Regions from separate parts of the Enterobacter sp. JH25 genome, predicted to be linked through region 3. Evidence: predicted binding sites of a transcription regulator. Region 3 holds the regulator's gene; each other region holds the start of a gene.
The links. The regulator CRP, encoded in region 3, controls carbon source genes, mostly activating them, when cyclic AMP is high. The targets are predictions, from matches to a motif close to ATGTGANNNNNNTCACAT.

Region 1 (8,140 bases), 770 kb from region 3:
CGTTAACTCCGAATACTGATGCATTAACGGCGGGGTGAATGCTTTTTTAAGCAAATCTCGCCGCGCGGGTTTTACCTTTCGCTTTCTTGCTGCACACTTAGAAAGATTCATCTTTCAACACGGAGCAGCACATGTGGTATCAACAGACCCTGACCTTAAGCGCAAAACCACGCGGATTTCACCTGGTGACGGACGAAGTCATCGGGCAAATCCGCAACCTGTCGCGCGTCAAAACGGGTTTGCTGCATCTGCTGCTTCAACACACGTCTGCTTCTCTCACGCTCAATGAAAATTGCGATCCCACCGTCCGGTCTGACATGGAGCGGCATTTTCTGAAAACCGTCCCGGATAACGCCCCGTATGACCATGATTACGAGGGGGCGGATGATATGCCTTCGCACATCAAATCCTCTTTGCTGGGGGTCTCGTTGATGCTGCCGGTCCACAACGGACGGCTGCTGCTGGGAACGTGGCAGGGGATCTGGCTGGGAGAACATCGCATTCACGGTGGTTCGCGTAAAATTATCGCAACGCTACAAGGGGAATAAAGATGACAATTTCGGAGATACTTCAGTACTGCATGAGCAAGCCGGGCGCAGAACAGAGCGTTCACAGCGACTGGAAAGCCACGCAGATCAAAGTGGGTGATGTGTTGTTCGCGATGGTAAAAGAGGTTGAGGGACGTCCTGCGGCATCGCTGAAAACCAGTCCTGAACTGGCCGACTTACTGCGCCAGCAGCACGATGATGTCAGGCCAAGCAAGCATCTGAATAAAGCACACTGGAGTACGGTGTTTCTCGACGGCTCGCTGCCAGATTCGCAAATTTACTACCTGGTAGATGCGTCGTATCAACAGGCGGTAGAACTGCTGCCGGAAACGATCCGACAGCAGCTCTCCGTGTAACGATTACAGCAACGGTTTGAGGAAGCGCGCGGTGTGCGAGGCTTCGCACTCTGCAACGGTCTCTGGCGTACCGGAGACGAGGATTTCACCGCCGCCGCTGCCGCCTTCCGGGCCGAGATCGACAATCCAGTCCGCGGTTTTAATCACGTCCAGGTTGTGCTCAATCACCACGATGGTGTTGCCCTGATCGCGCAGCTGGTGCAGCACGTCCAGCAGCTGCTGGATATCCGCAAAGTGCAGGCCGGTGGTCGGCTCGTCCAGAATATACAGCGTCTGACCGGTTCCGCGTTTGGACAGCTCACGCGCCAGCTTCACGCGCTGCGCTTCACCACCGGACAGCGTTGTCGCTGACTGCCCCAGACGGATATAGGTCAGACCCACATCCATCAGGGTTTGCAGCTTACGCGCCAGCGCAGGGACGGCGTCAAAGAACTCGCGCGCCTCTTCGATAGTCATATCCAGCACTTCGTGGATGGTCTTGCCTTTGTACTTAATCTCCAGCGTTTCGCGGTTATAGCGCTTGCCTTTACACTGGTCGCACGGCACGTAGATATCCGGCAGGAAGTGCATCTCAACCTTGATTACGCCGTCGCCCTGGCACGCTTCACAGCGGCCGCCGCGCACGTTAAAGCTGAAACGTCCTGGCGTGTAGCCGCGCGAACGCGCTTCCGGTACACCCGCGAAGAGTTCACGGACGGGCGTAAAGACGCCAGTATAGGTCGCCGGGTTGGAGCGCGGGGTGCGGCCAATCGGGCTCTGATCGATATCGATAACCTTGTCGAAATGCTCCAGCCCCTGAATGTCGCGGTACGGTGCAGGCTCGGCCAGCGTCGCGCCGTTCAGCGCCGTCTGCGCAATCGGGAACAGCGTATCGTTGATCAGCGTCGATTTACCGGAACCGGACACGCCGGTTATGCAGGTAAACAGCCCGACAGGCAGCGTCAGGGTCACGTCTTTCAGGTTGTTGCCGCGCGCCCCGGTTAGCTTCAGCACTTTTTCCGGGTTCGCCGCCACGCGCTGTTTTGGCACTTCAATTTTGCGCTTGCCGCTCATGTACTGGCCGGTCAGCGACTCGGGCACCGCCATAATGTCTTTCAGCGTCCCTTCTGCCACCACCTGTCCGCCGTGCACGCCAGCGCCCGGGCCGATGTCGATCACGTGGTCTGCGGCGCGAATGGCGTCTTCGTCGTGCTCAACCACAATCACCGTGTTACCAAGGTTACGCAGGTGAACCAGCGTGCCGAGCAGGCGTTCGTTGTCGCGCTGGTGCAGGCCGATAGACGGCTCATCCAGCACGTACATCACGCCGACTAAGCCCGCACCAATCTGGCTCGCCAGACGGATACGCTGGGCTTCACCGCCGGAGAGCGTTTCAGCCGATCGGGAAAGCGTCAGGTAGTTCAGGCCGACGTTCACGAGGAACTTGAGGCGATCGCCGATCTCTTTCAGCACTTTTTCGGCGATTTTCGCGCGCTGGCCGGAGAGCTTCAGGTTGTTGAAGAAGTCCATCGCGTGGCCGATGCTCATGTCTGAGATGGTCGGCAGCGCCGTGTTTTCGACAAACACGTGACGCGCTTCGCGACGCAGACGTGTACCCTCGCAGGTGGCGCAGGAGCGGTTGCTGATGAACTTCGCCAGCTCCTCGCGCACCGCGCTGGATTCGGTCTCTTTGTAGCGGCGCTCCATGTTGTGCAGCACCCCTTCGAACGGGTGGCGACGCACGGAAGTGTCACCGCGATCGTTCATGTACTTGAACTCGATGTTCTCTTTGCCGGAACCGAACAGGATCACTTTATGTACGTTCGCGCTCAGGCTGGCCCACGGGGCTTCAACGTCGAACTTATAGTGCTCTGCCAGCGATTTCAGCATCTGGAAGTAGTAAAAATTACGCTTATCCCAGCCTCGAATGGCGCCACCCGCCAGCGACAGCTCCGGGTTCTGGATCACGCGGTCCGGGTCGAAATATTGCTGAACGCCGAGGCCGTCACAGGTCGGGCACGCGCCCGCTGGGTTGTTGAACGAGAACAGGCGCGGTTCCAGCTCGCGCATGCTGTAGCCGCAAATCGGGCAGGCGAAGTTGGCGGAGAAGAGCAGCTCTTCCGCTTTCGCATCGTCCATGTCTGACACCACCGCCGTGCCGCCCGACAGTTCCAGCGCCGTTTCAAAGGATTCCGCCAGACGCGTCGCCAGATCTTCACGTACCTTAAAGCGGTCAATCACCACTTCGATGGTGTGTTTCTTTTGCAGCTCCAGCTTTGGCGGATCGGACAGGTCACACACTTCGCCATCGATACGGGCGCGGATATAGCCCTGGCTTGCCAGGTTTTCCAGCGTTTTGGTGTGTTCACCCTTACGCTCTTTAATGATTGGCGCCAGCAGCATCAGGCGTTTGCCTTCCGGCTGAGACAGCACGTTATCCACCATCTGGCTGACGGTCTGGGCCGCCAGCGGAACGTCATGATCCGGACAACGCGGCTCGCCCACGCGCGCATACAGCAGACGCAGGTAGTCATGGATTTCGGTAATGGTACCGACCGTAGAACGCGGGTTATGCGATGTGGATTTCTGCTCAATGGAGATAGCAGGAGACAACCCTTCAATGTGGTCGACATCCGGTTTTTCCATCAGCGACAGGAACTGACGCGCGTACGCCGAGAGCGATTCAACGTAACGACGCTGTCCTTCGGCATACAAAGTGTCGAAAGCCAGTGAGGATTTGCCAGACCCCGAAAGCCCGGTCACGACGATGAGTTTGTCGCGAGGGATTATGAGGTTGATATTCTTGAGATTGTGGGTGCGGGCGCCCCGAACTTCGATCTTATCCATTCACCTTTCCCGGTTGGAACACGGATTGCCTGATTTGTTTGAAGGACAAACGGCTGTCAGAAACGGCTAATTATGACACAAAATGACCTGTTTGAATATACAGTATTGGAATGCATTTTCTGATTCACTGTGTAACAATGTCGAGTCCGCGAGAGAACTCTGGAACATGCTACGCAACTATCAAAGTGTCGCATGGAAATGGTACACTCGCGCGTTTACACTATTAAGAAACGTATTCAGGAGACACGAACATGGCCAGCAGAGGCGTAAACAAGGTGATTCTCGTCGGTAATCTGGGCCAGGACCCGGAAGTACGCTACATGCCGAGTGGTGGCGCAGTTGCCAACATTACGCTGGCTACTTCCGAATCCTGGCGTGATAAAGCGACCGGTGAAATGAAAGAGCAGACCGAATGGCACCGCGTTGTGCTGTTTGGCAAACTGGCTGAAGTGGCCGGTGAGTATCTGCGTAAGGGTTCTCAGGTCTATATCGAAGGCCAGCTGCGTACCCGCAAATGGACCGATCAATCCGGTCAGGAAAAATACACCACGGAAGTGGTGGTCAACGTAGGCGGCACCATGCAGATGCTGGGTGGTCGTCAGGGCGGTGGCGCACCGGCAGGTGGCGGCCAGCAGCAGGGCGGTTGGGGTCAGCCTCAACAGCCTCAGGGCGGCAATCAGTTCAGCGGCGGCGCGCAGTCTCGTCCTCAGCAGCAGTCTGCTCCGGCACCGTCTAACGAACCGCCAATGGACTTCGACGACGATATCCCGTTCTGATATCCAGACGCGTGAAACACAAAAAACCCAGACAATGTCTGGGTTTTTTATAACAGGCTATCAGGTAATCACCATCGGCCAGTCTGGCGGAGTGTGGCTCATGGCTTCAACCATCACCACTTTAATGTTTTCCCAGACGGCGGCCATATCCACCAGCGTAATGCCGAGCAAACCTGTCGCGAACCAGCATGCGGCACCCAACCCTAACAGGGTGCTAATCACAGCAAGACCTGCGTAGTCGGACTTTCGGAACTGAATGTTTAACGTGCTGGCCAGGAACATCAAAACCGCGCTCAACAACGGCCAGCGCAGGAGCACCATGCTGGTGGTAATGGTTGCCATAAAACCCATCCTCGACAAAACAGACGAACTGGAATGAAACAATGTTTCTCGTTACATAAGATGTGTGAACTATATCACATTTGCTGTTTTATTCGCCAGTATCGTATGAGGTAAAAGTGGGTTTATAACCGGGGAAAATATATCGTACTCGCTCAGATCGGCGCTTAGCCGGAATTTTTATTTTTAATTCATTCAGATAGCAAAACCTTTGCAAAACACCCTCGGCTGTATAGCGTTTACAGCAGTATGTCTATGGATTATGCTTGTGTGGAACAATAAATGTACCCGCAAAAATAATTCATCACATTGAATTATTTGGATTTTTATTCTTTTTTAACACTCAGCATACTCTTTGATTCCGTGGTCTTATTCTTTTATTCAGATATGAGTTATTGCGGTTGCTCTCTCGATTAATGACCTGCGAAAAGATAATGAAAGAAAAAAGACGCGAGATTATTAACGACAGCATGCAGGCTCTGCACGCCCTGGCGAAGCTGATGCCACAACTCAACGCGCAGTGTTCGCCGGTTGAAATGCTGGAAATCATCAACAGCGCACTGGGGGCAAATCTCTCGTGGGTCAGTGTCGAATCCGCAGACGGGCCGCGCGTGGTTTGTGCCGGCGACGTGACGTGTCACGCCTTCAACGTGGCGGATTTTCTTGCCAGCACCCTGTTGCAACGGCATCACCGCGCCTGGCGCGTTATCTACTGGAAAGAGCATATTGGCCGGGCGGTATTTTCCCCTCAGCACCCGGGCTATGCGCGGCTGCAAAGCGGCGTGCTATGTAAACTCTCAGCGCATGGCAGACAGTGCAGTGGTTATTTCTTTTTGGCTTTTAATGAAAAACTGACCTCGTTGCCGATATTGAAAAATATCGTGGTGGTATTGGTCGAGAAGCTAAAAGATTATTTTGATGACATCATCGTGCGGGAAAAAACAGCGCAAGAGATGCAGCGCGTCGTCACGCAATATAAAACTTTATTTGAACGTGCTCCGGTATTGATGAACGCCTTTGACAGGCATAACCGGTGTGTATTGTGGAACGCCGAATGCGAAAAAGTCTTTGGCTGGAGTATGACTGAAATCGGCGAGCACCCCGATCCGCTGGCCCTGTTTTACCCGGATCCCGAGGAGCGACAGCGCGTGCAGGAGTCGGTTCGTTTCGCACCACTTAAGGATATGTACGAATGGCACCCGGTGCGTAAAGACGGGACGCCGTTAACCATCCTCTGGTCAAACATCCTTTTACCGGATAACTCCATTCTCAATATTGGCCTCGATATCACCGAACGTAAAAAAGCAGAACAGCAGCTGACCGTCAAAGCCACCACGGACGATCTGACGGGCTGTCTGAATCGCTCGACAATTTTACAGCGGCTCAAAATGGCGCTGGCAGCCAGTTCGCCGCAGGATGTCAGTAGCCATTTCTGTCTCCTGATGTTCGACCTCGATTATTTCAAGCAGATCAACGATCGGTGGGGACATCAGGTTGGCGATGCGGCATTGATTCACTTTTGCGACCGTATTCGCGAAGTGAGCCCGGCCGGGTCGGCACTGGGACGGGTAGGAGGCGAAGAGTTTGTTCTTCTGCTGGCGCGTACGGATGGTATGGCCGCTACGTTGCTCTCTTCCCGGCTGCGTGCCGCGCTGATCTCAAAACCGCTGCGTGTGGGCGATAAAACGCTGGTACTCTCTTTCAGCGCCGGGGTGGTTGAAGTCTGTCAGGGGCAACGGGATACTTCTGCCATACTGATGCGTGCCGATCAGGCATTATATGACGCCAAGCGTACGGGAAGAGGAAAAACGGTTCTGGCGTCTGATTATTTATAAATCAGCATAAGAACAAAGAGCAGGCTATTTCAGCCAACAAATTTTCCACACCTGTCGCGGGTAATTATTATCCTTATCAGAAACGAAATGAATACTTTTAGTTTGGCTTACGGGAAAATATTATCGGCATCACGAATTTTAGGATTTTTAATACCAAAAGTCAGTTGCTAACTTCCCATGATTCATGCAACGTAATCACCTGTTTATCAAAGCAGCCGGTCTTCATTGCTACAGGCGTACAACATGCAGGGATACAGAGCGGGAAATGAATCGTAGCGCGCGGCGCAAAATGCTCAAAGCGGTCGGGATTATCATGGTAGTTATGCTGCCGGTGATGCTTGCGCTATGGTTTGCCCAGCTTAGAGCCGTGTCGGAAATCAGCGCTCAGCTGCGCACGTTTGCTGAACTTGCTTTAAACAAAACTGAACGGGTTATTCAACAGGTTGATATGGCCCGGGAAGACGCAGAAAAATATCAGGGTAAAGTGTGTACGCCGGAGCATCGTCAATATATGTTGAACGTTTCCCGCGGTCGCCTTTTTGTTGCCGATTTAATTTATGCTGAAGGCCAGGACTTTCTCTGCTCGACCCTTTTTACACCGGATCATCCTTACATCATCCCCGCTGCCAATTACACACGTAAACCCGACGTTGCTATCTATTATTTTCGCGATACACCATTTTTTAATGGTTATAAAATGATATATATGCAGCGCGGAAATTATGTCGCAGTGGTCAACCCGCTTTCGTACAGTGAGGTGATGTCAGACGATCGTTCCCTGTCGTGGGGAGTGTATGACACCGTCAGCAATGCATTCTTTTCTGTGAGTCAGAAAGCCAATATTTCTTTATTGCATTCGATGCTCCGACATCAGGAAACGACTTTTCAGAAAGATGACCGTTTTTATACGATCGTAAAATCAGAGCAGCGTCCCATTGCGGCCATCGTTTCAACCTCCAATGCCCGTTTTTATAAAACGCTTTATCATCAGGCTACTCTGACGCTACCGCTGGGGATGATTTGCAGCATTATTATTTTGCTGGTGTGGTCGCGAACACACCGTGAATTCAATTCGCCTGGCCGACTTCTGCACCGGGCGCTGAATAAACGCCAGCTGTGCGTCCATTATCAGCCTATTATTGATATAAAAAATAACCAGTGCGTGGGAGCAGAGGCGTTGTTGCGCTGGCCAGGATTCAACGGTCAGGTTATGAGCCCGGCGGAATTTATTCCCCTGGCCGAAAAAGAGGGGATGATTGAGCGCATTACGGATTACGTCGTGGAGGAGGTGTTCACCGATCTGGGCCATTTTCTTGCCGCTCACCCCGATCTGTATGTCTCGATTAACCTGTCGGCGTCAGATTTTCACTCTTCGCGTCTTATTGCCCTGATCTCCGACAAAGCCCGCTTTTACTCGGTTCGCGCGCAGCAAATCAAAATTGAGGTGACGGAGCGGGGGT
Region 2 (8,140 bases), 2.2 Mb from region 3:
TGATGGGGCGGGTGACGTTCTTCATCAACAGCGTGATCGAAGACGACAGGGTGGTTTGATGGGGCATGTATGGGGCAAAAAATTAGCGCAAAACAACTCAAAACCTCTGAAGGTAGTGATTCATCTTGCGCTAATGCTTTGTTTGAGACCTGCTTTTAACTCACCTCAACTCAGAACCTTCTTTAAGTGCTGGATATTATGGATTTCCAGCTCTACTCCCTTGGCGCCGCGCTGGTATTCCATGAAATCTTCTTCCCTGAACAGTCCGCGGCCATGGCGTTGATCCTGGCGATGGGGACCTATGGGGCAGGCTACATCGCGCGTATCGTCGGGGCATTTATCTTCGGCAGAATGGGCGACAGAATTGGCCGCAAAAAGGTGCTGTTTATCACCATCACCATGATGGGGATCTGCACCACCTTAATCGGCGTCCTGCCAACCTACGCGCAGATCGGGATTTTCGCACCGGTGCTGCTGGTGACGCTGCGTATTATTCAGGGGCTGGGCGCGGGGGCAGAAATCTCCGGCGCAGGTACCATGCTGGCGGAGTACGCGCCGAAGGGTAAACGCGGCATCATCTCCTCGCTGGTGGCCATGGGAACCAACTGCGGGACGCTGAGCGCCACGGCGATCTGGGCCGTGATGTTCTTTGCCCTCGATCGTGAAGAACTTATTGCCTGGGGCTGGCGCGTGCCGTTCCTCGCCAGCGTGGTGGTGATGATCTTCGCCATCTGGCTGCGTATGAACCTTAAAGAGAGCCCGGTGTTTGAGAAGGTTAACGACGCTGAAACCATTGCGCCGGTTGCTGCGCAGGATATCTCATTAGGCGCGATGTTTAAGAGCAAATCGTTCTGGCTGGCGACGGGGCTGCGCTTTGGTCAGGCCGGCAACTCAGGTTTGATTCAGACTTTCCTTGCCGGATATCTGGTGCAGACGCTGTTGTTTGATAAGGCGATCCCAACCGATGCGCTGATGATCAGTTCGATTCTCGGCTTCCTCTCCATCCCGCTGCTGGGCTGGCTGTCCGATAAAGTGGGGCGCCGTCTGCCGTATATCCTCCTTAACATTTCAGCCATTATTCTGGCTTACCCGATGCTGTCGATTATCGTCGATAAGAGTTACGCGCCGGGCGTGATTATGCTCTCTATCATCGTTATTCATAACTTTGCGGTGCTCGGGCTGTTCGCGCTGGAAAACATCACCATGGCAGAGATGTTTGGTTCGCGGAACCGCTTTACCCGCATGGCTATTTCGAAAGAGGCGGGCGGGCTGGTAGCTGTAGGCTTTGGTCCGGTGCTGGCGGGGATCTTCTGCAACATGACCGGGTCCTGGTGGCCGATTGTGGTGATGCTGGTGGCGTACTCGCTGATTGGGCTGATCTCCGCGTTGCTGATGCCGGAAGTGCGCGACCGCGATTTGAGTGAAGCCGAAGATGCTGCGGAGGCTCCTCATAAGGAATCGGTAGCCTACGGCGCGCTCTCTTCACGCCGCTAGTGGTTTACATCTTGCGTTACCTGTCACACAACTTTTTACTGATGTCACACCACATGGCGAAAAGTTAATGTAAATCAAGATCTGAAAACGATGTATCAGTATGGTTAATGGCAGCGTTTTTTGACTCCGACTGCCATTCTAGTTGGTGTAGTCAGCAGGCGCTGCCGCTCTTAAAAGGAAGCGGCAGTGGATCACAGCTTTCATTAATTAACGAGTCTCAATCATGGAAAACCGGTTATTACAGGCGAAGGCAACGCATCCTCAATACGATCGCGACAGCCTCAACGCACGCATTGTTCATTTAGGGTTTGGCGCGTTTCACCGTGCGCACCAGGCGGTGTACACCGATATACTCGCCGCAGAACAGGGCAGCGACTGGGGTTACTGCGAAGTTAACCTGATTGGCGGCGAACAGCAGATCGCCGATCTGAAGGCACAGGATAACCTTTATACCGTGGCAGAGATGTCTGCCGATGCGTGGACGGCGCGCGTGGTCGGCGTCGTCAAAAACGCGCTGCATGCGCAGATCGACGGGCTGGAAACCGTGCTGGCGGCGCTGTGCGAGCCGCAGGTCGCCATTGTTTCCCTGACCATCACCGAGAAAGGATATTGCCACTCCCCGGCAACCGGACAACTGATGTTCGATCATCCGTTAATCGTTGCAGACCTGCAAAACCCGCATCAGCCTAAATCTGCGCCGGGCGTGGTGGTTGAGGCGCTGGCGCGTCGCAAGGCGGCGGGGCTACCGGTATTCAGCGTGATGTCATGCGATAACATGCCGGAAAACGGCCACGTGATGCGCAATGTGACCTGTGCCTACGCGCGCGCCGTAGACGGCGATCTGGCGGACTGGATCGAAGCGAACGTCACCTTCCCGTCAACCATGGTGGACCGCATTGTGCCCGCCGTCACGGCTGATACGCTGGATAAAATCGAACAGCTGACTGGCGTACGCGATCCGGCAGGTGTCGCCTGCGAGCCGTTCCGCCAGTGGGTGGTGGAAGATAATTTTGTTGCCGGACGCCCCCAGTGGGAAAAGGCCGGTGCGGAGCTGGTTTCTGATGTCATTCCGTTTGAAGAGATGAAGCTGCGAATGCTTAACGGCAGCCACTCGTTCCTGGCCTATCTCGGCTATCTTGCCGGTTATCAGCACATTAACGACTGCATGGAAGATGAACATTATCGCGCAGCCGCGCATGCGCTGATGCTGATAGAGCAGGCGCCGACGTTGAAAGTGCGGGGCGTGGATTTGGGTCGTTATGCCGACCAGCTGATTGCGCGTTACAGCAATCCGGCCCTGCGTCACCGCACCTGGCAAATCGCCATGGACGGTAGCCAGAAATTGCCGCAGCGCATGCTCGATTCCGTGCGCTGGCACCTTGTCCACCAGAAACCCTTCCCGCTGCTGGCCCTCGGCGTGGCGGGCTGGATGCGTTATGTCGGCGGTGTGGATGAGCAGGGTAACGCGATTGAGGTGAGCGATCCGCAGCTGGCGGTGATTCAGGCGGCGGTAAACGGTAGCGCTGAAGGTGAAAGCCGCGTTAGCGCGCTGTTGGGCATTGAGGCTATTTTCGGTAACGAGCTGCCGAAGGACACGGTATTCGTGGCTGCCGTCATGCAGGCCTATCAAACGTTGCTGCAAAAAGGCGCGAAGGCCACGGTTGCTGAGTACGCAGCCCGGCTTTAACGCTTTGACATGCCGCCGTTCGCGGCGGCATGTCGGGGCACAGCTTAGTGCATCCCCAGGCGAATCAGCTCAATCGGTTCGAACTTACCTTCGCATCCTTCCACTTCAACCGTTTTACCACGACGCACCTGCTCGGCATTAAGGCCGTCGCTGTGGATCGCTTTAATCACGCCGAACTGACCTGTGCCGCTAATCATGACGCGGCTGCCAGTGGTGATTGCATTTCGGTTACGGTCGTATGTCATCATGGTATTTTCTCCTCTCGCACTTATCCGTTACGGCGCTAATTCAACGGCTGCCGTTCACGGGGCACTATTAATACGCCTCTCTTAAACGAAATTATTTGCTTTTGATCAAGCTCACACTTTTTTCTTATTTCCTGATGGCGTTGACGGTTCAGGACACCGCTTTACAAAGCGGACAGTTATTTTCCTTAATTGATAGTTTCCAGACGCAAGTGTTTAGGCTTTGTTTATATCCACAATGCCATTCTGGAGGCAGAAAATAACCCTTCATCGGAAAAGGAGTCAGGCTTATGTATAAGAAAATTTTGATGCCTGTTGACGTGTTTGAAATGGATCTAAGCGATAAAGCGGTACGCCACGCGGTCAACCTCGCGAAATCGGAAGGCGCGACGATCACCCTGGTCAACATTCTCCCTAACAGCAGCCGTTCGTTACTGCGGGGGTTCAATGCCGATATTAAGAAGTTCGAAGAGTATATGACCGCCGAGTCGGATAAGAAGATGAAGGCACTGAAACGGCTCTTTGATGTGTCCCCAGAAAATATTGATTGTGAAGTACGTTTCGGCAACGTACGCGATGAAATCATCCAGCTCAGCAAAGAGGGGAAATATGACGTTATTGTTATTGGATCAAGAAACCCGAGCATGACAACACATCTGCTGGGCTCGAATGCTGAAACTATCCTGCGCTACGCCACTATTCCGGTATTAGTGGTCCGCTAATCACTTCGCCGCAACCGAAAGGGGGCGGCGAAGCTTTATTCTTCGCTAAACCACTCGCGGTTTTCCTGACGAATTAACTGAACTGACTCGCTAATTTCCTGAAGGTGAAGCGTCATCGCTTTATCTACGGCTTCCACGTCGCGTTTTTCCAGTGCGCTGAAAATATCGTGATGCTGGCGCAGCAACATCTCTGGCGGAGAAACATGGTCGAGGCTCATGTAGCGCACGCGGTCTATGGTAGCTTTGATGTTTTCGACGGTATCCCACGCGAGCTGGCACTCGGCGATCTGCGCCAGTTTCTGGTGAAACTCGTCGTCCAGCTGGAAAAAGTCGTTTAACTGTTTGCGGTCGATGGCAATGCGTTGCTGATGCAGGTTTTGCTCCAGCAGGTAGCACTGGTTATCGTTGATGAGCGACGCGGCGCGACGCACAACGGCGCACTCAATGGCCTGGCGAACAAAACAGCCATTCCGTACCTGCGAAAGCGAAATTTTATTTACATAGCTGCCGCGCTGAGGGCGGATCTGGATAAGGCCGTTTTCTGCGAGCTTAATAAACGCCTCGCGCACGGGCTGACGGGAAACGTCAAAACGTACCGAAACCTCTTTTTCTGAGAGTGGCGTTCCCGGTGGGATCAGGCAGCGAACGATATCACGGCGTAAGATGCGATAAATTTGCTGATTTACAGGCTGGGTAGGATTAAGTTGCGATTCAGCGGCCATGGGTTGTGATTTCTCAGAGAGTTAACCTGAACATACTACCATTCTTTTAACCGTCATCACATACCCGGCCCGCAGGCCGGGAAGGGTGAATTACCCGCGATGCACGCTGAGTCCGGCATAGGTCTGGCTGACGGGCATCATCTCAACCGTGTTGATGTTGACATGCTTCGGCAGCGTCGCGACCCACCAGACGGTTTCGGTGATATCTTCCGGCGTCAGCGCATTCGCATTTTCATAGGTTTTATCCGCTTTCGCGTCATCGCCTTTGAAACGCACGTTGGAGAATTCCGTTCCACCGACCAGACCCGGCTCAACATCGGTCACGCGGATCGCGGTACCGTGCAGGTCGGTGCGCAGGTTCAGGCTGAACTGGCGTACAAAGGCCTTGGTTGCGCCATAGACGTTGCCGCCCGCGTAAGGCCAGCTGCCTGCGGTGGAACCGATATTAATGATATGACCACGGTTACGTTCAACCATGCCCGGCAGCACGGCGCGGGTCATGTACACCAGGCCTTTGTTGTTGGTGTCGATCATGTTCTCCCAGTCTTCCACGCTGGCTTTGTGGGCAGGCTCCATGCCCAGCGCCAGGCCAGCGTTATTGACCAGCACGTCGATTTCACGCCATTCGGCAGGCAGGTTGGCAATCATCTCTTCAATGGCGGCGCGGTTGCGCACGTCCAGCTGTGCGGTCAGGATGCTGTCGCCCAGCTCGTCTTTCAGCTCCTGGAGACGCTCCTGACGACGACCCGTTGCAATCACCTTATGTCCGTTGGCGACGAAGCGACGCGTGATGCTTTCACCAAAACCTGCTGTCGCCCCGGTAACTAATATAATCATCTCACTGTTCCTCAACGCTTTTTGTGTTGTACTACCATAGCACGCTCTCGGGCGGGTCGTTAAGGCAACATTTGTATGACGCCATTGCAGGCCGGAGCAGGCTGGCCTACTCTGGTGAAAAATACCGTGCTCAGGAGTAAACGATGTCGGTCAACAACCCTTTCTTTGACGTTAGCCTGCTGCCTTATCAGGCTCCGCGTTTTGATGTGATAGAAGACAGCCACTATCGCCCGGCGTTTGATGAAGCAATACGCCTCAAGCGTGCAGACATTGACGCGATTATCGCGCAGAGCGCCGCGCCGGACTTCAACAACACCGTGCTGGCGCTGGAAATGAGCGGGGCCATGCTGTCGCGCGTCAGCAGCGTGTTCTTCGCCATGACGTCCGCACACACCAACGATTATCTTCAGGCACTGGACGAGCAGTTCTCCACCGAACTGGCCGGACTGGCGAACGATATCTGGCTAAACGATACGCTTTTCGCCCGCGTGGAAGCCGTCTGGCAGGATCGCGACACGCTGGATGCCGAATCCCGCCGACTGACGGAGGAGACGTATCAGCACTTTGTTCTTGCGGGCGCGCGTCTGAACGCCGATGAAAAAGCCGAGCTGAAAGCCCTGAATACCGAAGCCGCCACCCTGACCAGCCAGTTCAACCAGCGCCTGCTGGCGGCGAATAAGGCGGGAGGGCTGGTGGTGGATGATGTTCACCAGCTTGACGGACTCAGTACGGAGGAGATGGCTGCCGCGGCTCATGCTGCCGCAGAAAAAAGGCTGACGGATCGCTGGCTGATCCCGCTTCTGAATACCACGCAACAGCCCGCGCTGGCGGCGCTGTCTCTGCGCGAGACCCGTAAAAAGTTGTTTAGCGCGGGCTGGGAACGCACTCAAAAAGGCGACGAAAACGATACGCGCGACCTGATCCTTCGGCTTACCGCGTTGCGGGCAAGACAGGCGCAGCTGCTCGGCTTTGACAACTATGCCAGCTGGAGCATTGCCGATCAGATGGCGAAAACGCCGGATGCCGCGCTCGAATTCATGCGCGGGATAGTTCCTGCGGCGCGCAGCAGGGCCGCGCTGGAGCAGGCGGATATTCAGAAGGTCATTGACGACGAGCAGGGCGGTTTTACGGTGCAGGCCTGGGACTGGGCGTTTTATGCCGAACGCGTGCGTTCAGCGAAATACGCGCTGGATGAGTCGCAGATTAAACCCTATTTTGCGCTCAATACCGTGCTGGAAGATGGCGTATTCTGGACCGCCACGCAGCTGTTCGGTATCCGTTTTGTCGAGCGTTTCGATATTCCGGTTTATCACCCGGACGTTCGCGTGTGGGAGATTTTCGACCACACGGGTGAAGGCATGGCGCTGTTCTACGGCGACTTTTTCGCGCGTGATTCCAAAGCGGGCGGGGCGTGGATGGGGAATTTTGTTGAGCAGTCTTACGAGTTTGCCGCGCGTCCGGTGATTTATAACGTCTGCAACTATCAAAAACCAGCGAACGGGCAGACCGCGCTGATCTCCTGGGATGATGTGATTACCCTGTTCCACGAGTTTGGCCATACACTGCATGGCCTGTTTGCCAGCCAGCGCTATGCCACGCTTTCAGGCACCAACACGCCGCGTGATTTCGTTGAATTCCCGTCGCAGATCAATGAACACTGGGCCAGCCATCCGCAGGTGTTTGCGCACTTTGCCCGTCATTATCAAACCGGCGAGCCGATGCCGGATGCGCTGCGGGAAAAAATGCTCAATGCGACCCAGTTTAATAAGGGTTATGACATGACGGAACTGCTGAGCGCCGCGCTGCTGGATATGAACTGGCACGGCATTCAGGAGCCCGTTGAAGACGTGGAAACCTTTGAAGCCGCCGCGTTGAAAAAAGAAGGGCTGGATCTTCCAGCCGTACCGCCGCGCTATCGCAGCAGCTATTTTGCCCATATCTTCGGCGGCGGCTACGCGGCGGGCTATTACGCCTATCTCTGGACGCAGATGCTGGCGGACGATGGCTATCAGTGGTTTGTCGAGCAGGGCGGTTTGACACGCGAAAACGGACAGACATTCCGCGAGGCGATTTTGTCGCGCGGCAACAGCACTGATTTAGCTGAACTTTACCGGAACTGGCGCGGGCACGATCCGAGGATCGAACCGATGCTGGAGAATCGTGGATTGAGTGTTTAAGGGCTTTTTAGTGTGGAAACAGAACCGGGCGCGATGCCCGGTTTTTTGTTCGATTTTTTCTTCCCCGAAACTCCTCCAAATTCCTCCCCAAAATGAATCCTTAAATTCTGCGAAATTTGCAGGATAACTTTCTTATGGCTGACCCTATATATCAGGGCGAACGACTGGGCAGCTTCCTGCTGCGCCAATGGAGAGGGAATTAATTGTGGAACGTACCCGGGGCTGGAGTGGCGCTGCCTGCGAGGAAAGGTGAATA
Region 3 (8,140 bases):
ATACTTGTGGCAAACGGACTATTCAGGGAGGCGTAGTGAAAAAACTCACCGACAAGCAAAAATCCCGACTCTGGGAGCAACAGCGTAGCGCCAATCTTCAGGCCAGTTGCCTCCTTGAAAAAGGCAAGGGTCCCGCTGAACCCGATATCGAGATGCTGGCACTGGGGCCTTCTGCACCGGGTTTACCCCATCTGTGCCTTATTCACCGCCATTTATTCCGCAACGAAATGAAAGGCGCTGGCGAGCTGCGCACCGCCGATATCTCCAAGGGCGACATTCCATTTTGCCATTTCGAGTACATCGAGAAGGTGGGTAATGAGCTGATGGCTTCGCTGGAAAGCGATAAATATCTGGTGGGCCTTCAGAAAGAAGAGTTTACAGACGGAATCAGTCATTACTACTGTGAAATCAACATGCTACATCCGTTTATGAGCGGTAATGGCGTGGCTCAGCGGATCTTCTTTGAACAGCTGGCGATCCATGCGGGCTACGTGCTGAACTGGCAGGGGATCGACCCGGACGACTGGGCATCTGCCAACCAGAGCGGGGCGATGGGTGATCTGACCGCCCTGAATGCTATCTTTGCCAAAGTTGTGAGCGAAGCGCGGGGATCTGAGTAAAATAGGGCTGCCATTTTTTCAGGAGCCGCCATGATTCTGCTGATTGATAACTACGATTCCTTTACCTGGAACCTTTACCAGTATTTTTGTGAGCTGGGGGCAGAGGTGGTTGTCCGCCGTAACGATGAGATCGCGCTGGCTGACATTGACGCGCTGGCGCCCCAGAAAATCGTGATTTCGCCCGGGCCGTGTACGCCGTCGGAGTCCGGTATCTCGCTGGAGGTAATCCGCCACTATGCGGGCAAGCTGCCGATTCTGGGCGTCTGCCTGGGTCACCAGGCCATTGCGCAGGTCTTTGGCGCCAGCATTGTCCGTGCCGCGAAAGTCATGCACGGCAAAACCTCACCGATCACGCACACCGGTACCGGCGTATTCCTGGGGCTAAACAATCCGTTAACCGTGACGCGCTACCATTCTCTGGTGATTGATCCGCCGACCCTGCCCGCAGACTTTGAAGTGACCGCCTGGAGTGAGACCCGGGAAATCATGGGCATTCGCCACCGCGAGTACGATCTGGAAGGGGTGCAGTTCCACCCGGAAAGCATTCTCAGCGAACAGGGGCACGCACTGCTGGCCAATTTCCTTAATCGCTGAATATCTGTTGCCTTGTTGTGATTTTTTATGCATATTTTGTGATTATATTTTCACAATCACTGTGACATAAAAATGGATGGTCATGACATGGCAACTGAACAACCAGCAATTACCCGCGCGACATTCGATGAAGTGATCCTGCCGATTTATGCACCGGCTGAGTTTATCCCGGTGAAAGGGAGAGGCAGCCGCGTCTGGGATCAGCAGGGCAATGAGTATGTTGATTTCGCAGGCGGTATTGCGGTGACGGCGCTGGGCCATTGCCATCCTGCGCTGGTGGACGCGCTGAAAACGCAGGGCGAAACGCTGTGGCACACCAGCAACGTGTTCACTAACGAACCGGCGCTGCGTCTGGGGCGTAAGATCATCGATGCCACCTTCGCCGAACGCGTGCTGTTTATGAACTCCGGCACCGAAGCCAACGAAACCGCCTTTAAGCTTGCGCGCTACTACGCAACCACGCGTCATAGTCCGTACAAAACCAAAATCATCGCCTTCCATAACGCCTTCCACGGTCGCTCGTTCTTTACCGTTTCCGTTGGCGGCCAGCCGAAGTATTCCGACGGCTTTGGTCCGAAACCTGCGGATATCATCCACGTGCCGTTTAACGATCTGCACGCCGTTAAAGCGGTGATAGACGATCACACCTGTGCCGTGGTGGTCGAACCCATTCAGGGGGAAGGCGGCGTCACGGCGGCCACCCCGGAATTTCTGCAAGGTCTGCGTGAGCTGTGCGACGAGCACCAGGCGCTGCTGGTGTTTGATGAAGTGCAGTGTGGGATGGGGCGTACCGGAGACCTGTTCGCTTATATGCACTACGGCGTAACGCCGGATATTCTGACCAGCGCGAAAGCGCTCGGCGGCGGTTTCCCGGTCAGCGCGGTGCTCACCACCCAGGATATTGCTTCCGCATTTCATGTGGGCTCACACGGCTCCACTTACGGCGGTAATCCGCTGGCGTGCGCCGTGGCGGGAGCGGCGTTCGACATCATTAATACGCCGGACGTCCTGAATGGCGTGAATGCGAAACGCGCCCTTTTTGTGAAACATCTTCAGCAGATTGACGAACAGTTTGATGTCTTCAGTGAAATCCGCGGGATGGGACTGCTGATCGGCGCCGAGCTGAAGCCTCAGTACAAAGGCCGCGCGCGCGATTTCCTGCACGCCGCCGCGCACGAAGGCGTCATGGTGCTCAACGCCGGGCCGGACGTGATGCGCTTCGCGCCGTCGCTGGTGGTGGAAGACAAAGACATCGAAGACGGGTTAACCCGTTTTGCTGCGGCGGTGGCGAAGATCGTCAGAGGCTAATACGCGGTTCGTTTTAACCGGCGCGTTAACCAAATCCCGTGATGCGGACGCTGACGCCATGCCACCGACGAAATGGTGTGCATGGTGTTGAGATGCCCGAGAACGCGCTGTAAATGCTGCTCAAGGGTGCTCATCGGCCCGTGGGTCAGCGTCTCCGGCGCTTCCAGAATGTTCGAATCCCCTGACTCGCCCGGAGCGTCGTACTCCAGACGCTGCTGACAGCGCTGGAGGGCAATTTCACACGACTGCAAATAGCGCTGCGCCAGATCCGGCGTCAGCATGGTGTGCTCGCGCGCCAGCGTGGTCATGGCATTGATGTGTTCGACGATAAACTGGCTGTGCGTGACCCACAGCTTCATGTCTGCCAGATAGTGCGAGTTGAAGCCCGGCTCCTGCATGGCCTGGTTAAGGGAGTTGAACAGGGCATTATGCGCCTGGTTGACCTTCATGCGCTCGTAGGCCAGCGGAGACGGCTGCGGGTCGTCGCTCAGGATCAGGCGAATGGCCTGCTGATCCGCCTCCAGCGCGTCGTGGGCGTTTTGCCTCAGTAATCCACTTTGCCACTGCGGCCACAGCCAGACCATGCCGCCAAAGGCGATCAGGCAGCCAATCAGGGTATCGACCAGGCGGGCAATAATTAACTGATCGGCGTTGAGCGTAAGCAACTGCAGGGTGTACACCGCCGTTACCGTAAAGCCCACCGTCGCCCAGCCGTAGTTTTTACGGATGATCAGATAACTCACCATCGTAATCGCCAGCATGCCGACCAGCGTATACCCTTCCGGCACGTGGAAGTGCAACGTTACGCCCGCGATAATCAGCCCCGCCATCGTGCCGCCCGCCCGATGCAGAATGCGCACCCGCGTGGCGCCATAGCCGTTCTGGGTGACAAACAGCACGGTCATTAAGATCCAGTAGGGTTTCGGCAGGTGCAGGGCCATTCCCATCAGGCTGGCGATGCTGAGCATGACGCTAATTCTTGCGGCGTTGCGCAGGGCGGAAGACTTCAGTGACAGGTAGCTTTTGAGCGCAGGCAGCAACGGCAGTCGTTTTTGCTTATCGGCCATCAGGTCCCGGGTATAAAGCGGGCGCTGGGTGCGCAACACCCGGGCGATGCGGCTGAAATGCCAGGCGGCAAACTGCCCGACCGGGTTATCCGCGTGCTGACGCGCAATCTTTTCCAGCGCGCCGAGCTGTTTGTCCATGTTAAAGCGCGTCGGATAGCGGTGATAGAGGATATCGTCAGCCAGCACCCGCAGGCGCGCCGCGACGGTCTGCGCGTTCCAGCGGATCACCGCTTCCGCATGGCTGCGCTCCACCAGCTTTTGCACCTCTTCCGGATTATGAAGGCTGACGGAAATATGCTCCTGCAAATCCAGCCCGACCTGGAAGGTACGCAGCAGCCGCTTATATTCATGATTTTTGTTGGCGGCAAGCATGTGCAACTGCTGATAGCACTGGCTGATCAGATCCACCACTTTTTGCTGGCGTGCCAGCAGCGGCGGCAGGGATTTTTCCGGGTCGGTATGTTGCGTGAGCAGGGTGTATTTTGCTTCGCAGTATTCAGCAAGCTGCACGTAGAGCAGGCTCAGGGATTCGCGAAGCGGCTGTTCCCGCCACAACCAGAACCAGAACCAGTTAAACAGCCCGTACCACAGCGTGCCGAGGGCGTAGATCAGCAATGGCTCCCACACCGGCATATTGCCCGCAAGGCTTAAGGTGAAGATGGCGGCAATCAGCGACGCGGGAAGCAGGCGGGCGTGCAGCGAGCTGATTTCAGCGGTTACGCCAAGCGTCATCGCCAGCACGGTCAGGATCAGCGGCAGAGGAATGTCGCGGGCCAGTAAGAGTTGCACGGCAAGGCTACAGCCGGCAAACAGGCAGCCGCCAATAATCAGGCGTTTGAAAAAGCGTTTATGCGGGGTGTCCAGACCGGCAATGTTGCAGCAGGCGGGCACGAGGGAAAACAGCAGGCCTTGCTGAAGATGTCCGAGGATCAGGCCCACGGCCACGGGAAGACACAACACCAGCGTTTGTCGCAGTGCGTAGTTAACTTCCGGGTGATAGATCAGCCTGCGCCACATAAGGAGTAGAGACAAAAACGGCGTGCCACCCTGCGGCGGCACGCCGTTTTACCGGAATTAACGGGTCCCGTAAACCACGATGGTTTTACCGTGGGCGGAGATCAGGTTCTGGTCTTCCAGCATCTTCAGGATACGGCCCACTGTTTCACGGGAGCAGCCGACGATCTGACCGATTTCCTGGCGGGTAATTTTAATTTGCATACCGTCAGGGTGGGTCATGGCGTCTGGCTGTTTCGCCAGGTTCAACAGAGTCTGCGCGATACGACCGGTCACGTCCAGGAAGGCGAGGTTACCCACCTTCTCAGAGGTCACTTGCAGACGGCGTGCCATCTGGGAAGAAAGACGCATCAGGATGTCAGGGTTGACCTGAATCAGCTGACGGAATTTCTTGTAAGAAATTTCAGCCACTTCACATGCTGTTTTTGCACGAACCCAGGCGCTACGTTCCTGGCCTTCTTCAAACAGGCCCAGTTCACCGATAAAATCGCCCTGGTTCAGATAAGAAAGGATCATCTCTTTCCCTTCTTCATCTTTGATCAGCACGGCCACCGAGCCTTTAACGATGTAATACAACGTTTCCGCTTTTTCACCCTGGTGAATCAGCGTGCTCTTTGATGGGTACTTATGAATGTGGCAATGAGACAAGAACCATTCGAGAGTCGGGTCTGTTTGCGGTTTGCCAAGCACCATGCGCTGTTATCCTCTGTTATAAGCTGTCACCAGAGTCATAAGATGCATCCGGACTCTGGGGTTGCAATCGAATTCTTACCCATACCTGGGAAGTCGGCTGTCGTAACGTTTCGCAGCCAGTAAAGTTTGATGTCCTCTGCATACATGTGTAACGTCAATGTATTACTGTAGCATCCAGAGTGTTTTAGCATAGCTTTCGCCGCGTGTCTCCTGGTGTCTCGCTTCAGCATGACGCAGGTCGCCTTCCGTTGCGAGAAATGTAACGTACACGTAATCTGTCATAAAAAATGCAACGTTGGAGTGAGTGAATATGCAAGCGCGTGTGAAATGGGTTGAAGGGTTAACGTTCCTGGGCGAGTCTGCTTCCGGGCACCAGGTTTTGATGGATGGGAACTCCGGCGATAAAGCTCCAAGCCCGATGGAAATGGTGCTGATGGCGGCAGGTGGATGCAGTGCGATCGACGTGGTGTCGATCCTGCAAAAAGGCCGTCATGACGTGACCGATTGTGAAGTGAAGCTGACGTCAGAACGTCGCGAAGAGGCGCCACGTCTGTTCACGCATATTAATCTGCACTTTATCGTCACCGGCAAAGAACTGAAGGATGCGGCGGTCTCGCGTGCGGTTGACCTGTCAGCGGAGAAATACTGCTCTGTGGCGCTAATGCTGGAGAAAGCGGTAAACATCACCCATTCGTATGAAGTGATCGAGGCTTAATTTTTGGCGGGTGGCGCTTCGCTTACCCGCCCTACAAAAGCACGCCCGTAGGCCCGGTAAGCGCAGCGCCACCGGGCAAAACAACTCACGCGATTTGCTTTCCTTCCATCAGCCGCTGCACCAGCGGTGTCATGATCAGCTCCATTGCCAGCCCCATTTTTCCCCCGGGCACCACTAACGTATTCATGTGCGAAATAAACGAACCCTGTAGCATCGCCAGCAGCCAGGGGTAATCAATGCCTTCCAGGTTGCGGAAGTGGATCACCACAAAGCTCTCGTCCAGGGAAGGGATGCTTTTTGCCGCGAACGGGTTGGAGGTGTCCACGGTGGGGACGCGCTGGAAGTTAATGTGGGTTCGGGAGAACTGCGGCGTCAGGAAGTTGATGTAATCTTCCATGGAGCGCACCACCGAGTCCATGACCGCCTCTCGCGAATGGCCGCGCTCGCTCATGTCACGCGTCAGCTTCTGGATCCACTCAAGGTTAACAATCGGCACCACCCCCACCAGCAAATCCACGTGGCGCGCCACGTCGTGCTGAGGCGTCACCACGCCGCCGTGCAATCCTTCGTAAAACAGCACGTCAGTCGGTTCCGGCAGCGGCTGCCAGGGCGTGAACGTGCCGGGGACCTGGTTCCAGGGCACGGCTTCATCGTAGGTGTGGAGATACTTGCGGGACTGCCCGGTACCGCTTTGCCCGTATTCACGGAAGGTTTGCTCCAGCAGGCCGAAGTCATTCGCCTCCGGGCCAAAATAGCTGATGTGTTTACCCAGATCGCGCGCCTTGCGGATGGCCATATCCATCTCCGGGCGCGTGTAGCGGTGAAAGCTGTCGCCCTCTACCTCTGCCGCCCGTAAGTTAAGCTGGGCGAAAATCTTGCGGAAGGCGAGGCTGGTGGTAGTGGTTCCCGCCCCACTCGAACCCGTAACGGCAATAACCGGATGTCTGGCAGACATAGCAACTCCCTGACTGGAAAAGTGTAAAGATCAGCCGTGAAACGCGTTGCGTGGCATGATATTGACCGTCTCATGCAGTTCGGACCATACCAGCACCACGTCGCCGCTTTTAAGCTGGCGCTTCACATCGCTGACCTTTTGTTCAAGCGAACGTTCATGTTCACCATAATCGGTGCCTTCGCGCAAGACAAAGCTTTCAATCAGATTATCGAGCGTGTCGGGAGAGAGATCCTGCCAGGGAATAATCATTTTTTACCGTCCAGATAGGCCGTTAACCAGTCGGGTATACGCGTCTCAAGCCACATTTTTGGCCGACGCAGCGTGCCGCCAACAAAGCCCACGTGCCCGCCGAACTCAGTGAGCTGATACTCCACGTTATCCGGCAGATAGTCAGGGGCGGGGATCGAGTGATGATCCATAAACGGATCGTCTTTGGCGTGGATAATCAGCGTGGGTTTCGTGATTTGATTCAGTAAAGGCATGGCGCTGCACTGACGGTAATAGTCAATCGCATCGGCAAAGCCGTGAATTTTAGAGGTGATCAAATCATCAAACTCGCGCAGGCGCTTCACGCGTTTGAGCTGTTGCAGCGTCACAGGCAGCGTATCCGGATAGGCCTTAAGTTTACGTGCGGCGTTGGCTTTCAGCAGGTTGAGCAGGTAGCGCTGATAGACCCGCGAAAATCCCTTTTCCATATGATAACTGCACTGCTCCAGCATAAAGGGCGCAGAGACAATCACCGCCGCATCCAGCGGCACCGCGTCGCTCTCCTTCGCCAGCAGGCAGGCCAGCATATTCCCGCCCAGCGAATACCCCACCGCTGCCGTTGGTGCCTCGCCGAAATTGTCTCTTAGCCAGCGCAGGAACCAGGAGCCGTCCTCGGTTTCACCCGAGTGATAAATGCGTTTCTGACGGTTAGGCTCGCCGCTGCATCCGCGAAAATGCATCACCACCCCAAGCCAGTCGCGGGCTTTCGCCGCCTCAATGAGACCGTGTGCGTAAGGGCTGTGCAGGCTGCCTTCCAGGCCGTGAAACACCACCAGACGGGGTTTATGTCTGGCCCGATCCGGATCTTCGCTCCAGGCGAGATCCAAAAAGTCACCGTCCGGCAGGTCAATGCGCTGCCAGTGGGGGTTGAACTGCACCTTGCGGCGGATCAGGCGCGGCAGCATGG

Region 1: L2Y28_RS01580 (YjcB family protein) is a predicted target of CRP. The motif match lies at 4,911-4,928, and genes of this name have one in related genera.
Region 2: ydfZ (putative selenium delivery protein YdfZ) is a predicted target of CRP. The motif match lies at 3,529-3,546, and genes of this name have one in related genera.

Annotation. Positions count from the first base shown of each region.
Region 1 covers NZ_CP091319.1:322,744-330,883, forward strand. Annotated here, with positions in the region: gene aphA (acid phosphatase AphA) at 1-19, shown strand, start outside; gene L2Y28_RS01560 (secondary thiamine-phosphate synthase enzyme YjbQ) at 132-548, shown strand; gene L2Y28_RS01565 (MmcQ/YjbR family DNA-binding protein) at 551-904, shown strand; gene uvrA (excinuclease ABC subunit UvrA) at 908-3,730, opposite strand; gene ssb1 (single-stranded DNA-binding protein SSB1) at 3,982-4,506, shown strand; gene L2Y28_RS01580 (YjcB family protein) at 4,567-4,848, opposite strand; gene L2Y28_RS01585 (sensor domain-containing diguanylate cyclase) at 5,280-6,680, shown strand; gene L2Y28_RS01590 (EAL domain-containing protein) at 6,946-8,140, shown strand, end outside.
Region 2 covers NZ_CP091319.1:2,063,732-2,071,871, forward strand. Annotated here, with positions in the region: gene L2Y28_RS10060 (hypothetical protein) at 1-59, shown strand, start outside; partial or broken gene L2Y28_RS10065 (MFS transporter) at 190-1,494, shown strand; gene L2Y28_RS10070 (mannitol dehydrogenase family protein) at 1,718-3,181, shown strand; gene ydfZ (putative selenium delivery protein YdfZ) at 3,226-3,429, opposite strand; gene L2Y28_RS10080 (universal stress protein) at 3,717-4,148, shown strand; gene L2Y28_RS10085 (GntR family transcriptional regulator) at 4,184-4,870, opposite strand; gene ydfG (bifunctional NADP-dependent 3-hydroxy acid dehydrogenase/3-hydroxypropionate dehydrogenase YdfG) at 4,961-5,707, opposite strand; gene dcp (peptidyl-dipeptidase Dcp) at 5,851-7,884, shown strand.
Region 3 covers NZ_CP091319.1:4,264,646-4,272,785, reverse strand. Annotated here, with positions in the region: gene L2Y28_RS20645 (putative adenosine monophosphate-protein transferase Fic) at 36-620, shown strand; gene pabA (aminodeoxychorismate synthase component 2) at 651-1,214, shown strand; gene L2Y28_RS20635 (aspartate aminotransferase family protein) at 1,302-2,522, shown strand; gene L2Y28_RS20630 (YccS/YhfK family putative transporter) at 2,519-4,606, opposite strand; gene crp (cAMP-activated global transcriptional regulator CRP) at 4,664-5,296, opposite strand; gene L2Y28_RS20620 (OsmC family protein) at 5,607-6,011, shown strand; gene L2Y28_RS20615 (phosphoribulokinase) at 6,097-6,966, opposite strand; gene L2Y28_RS20610 (YheU family protein) at 6,997-7,215, opposite strand; gene L2Y28_RS20605 (hydrolase) at 7,212-8,140, opposite strand, start outside.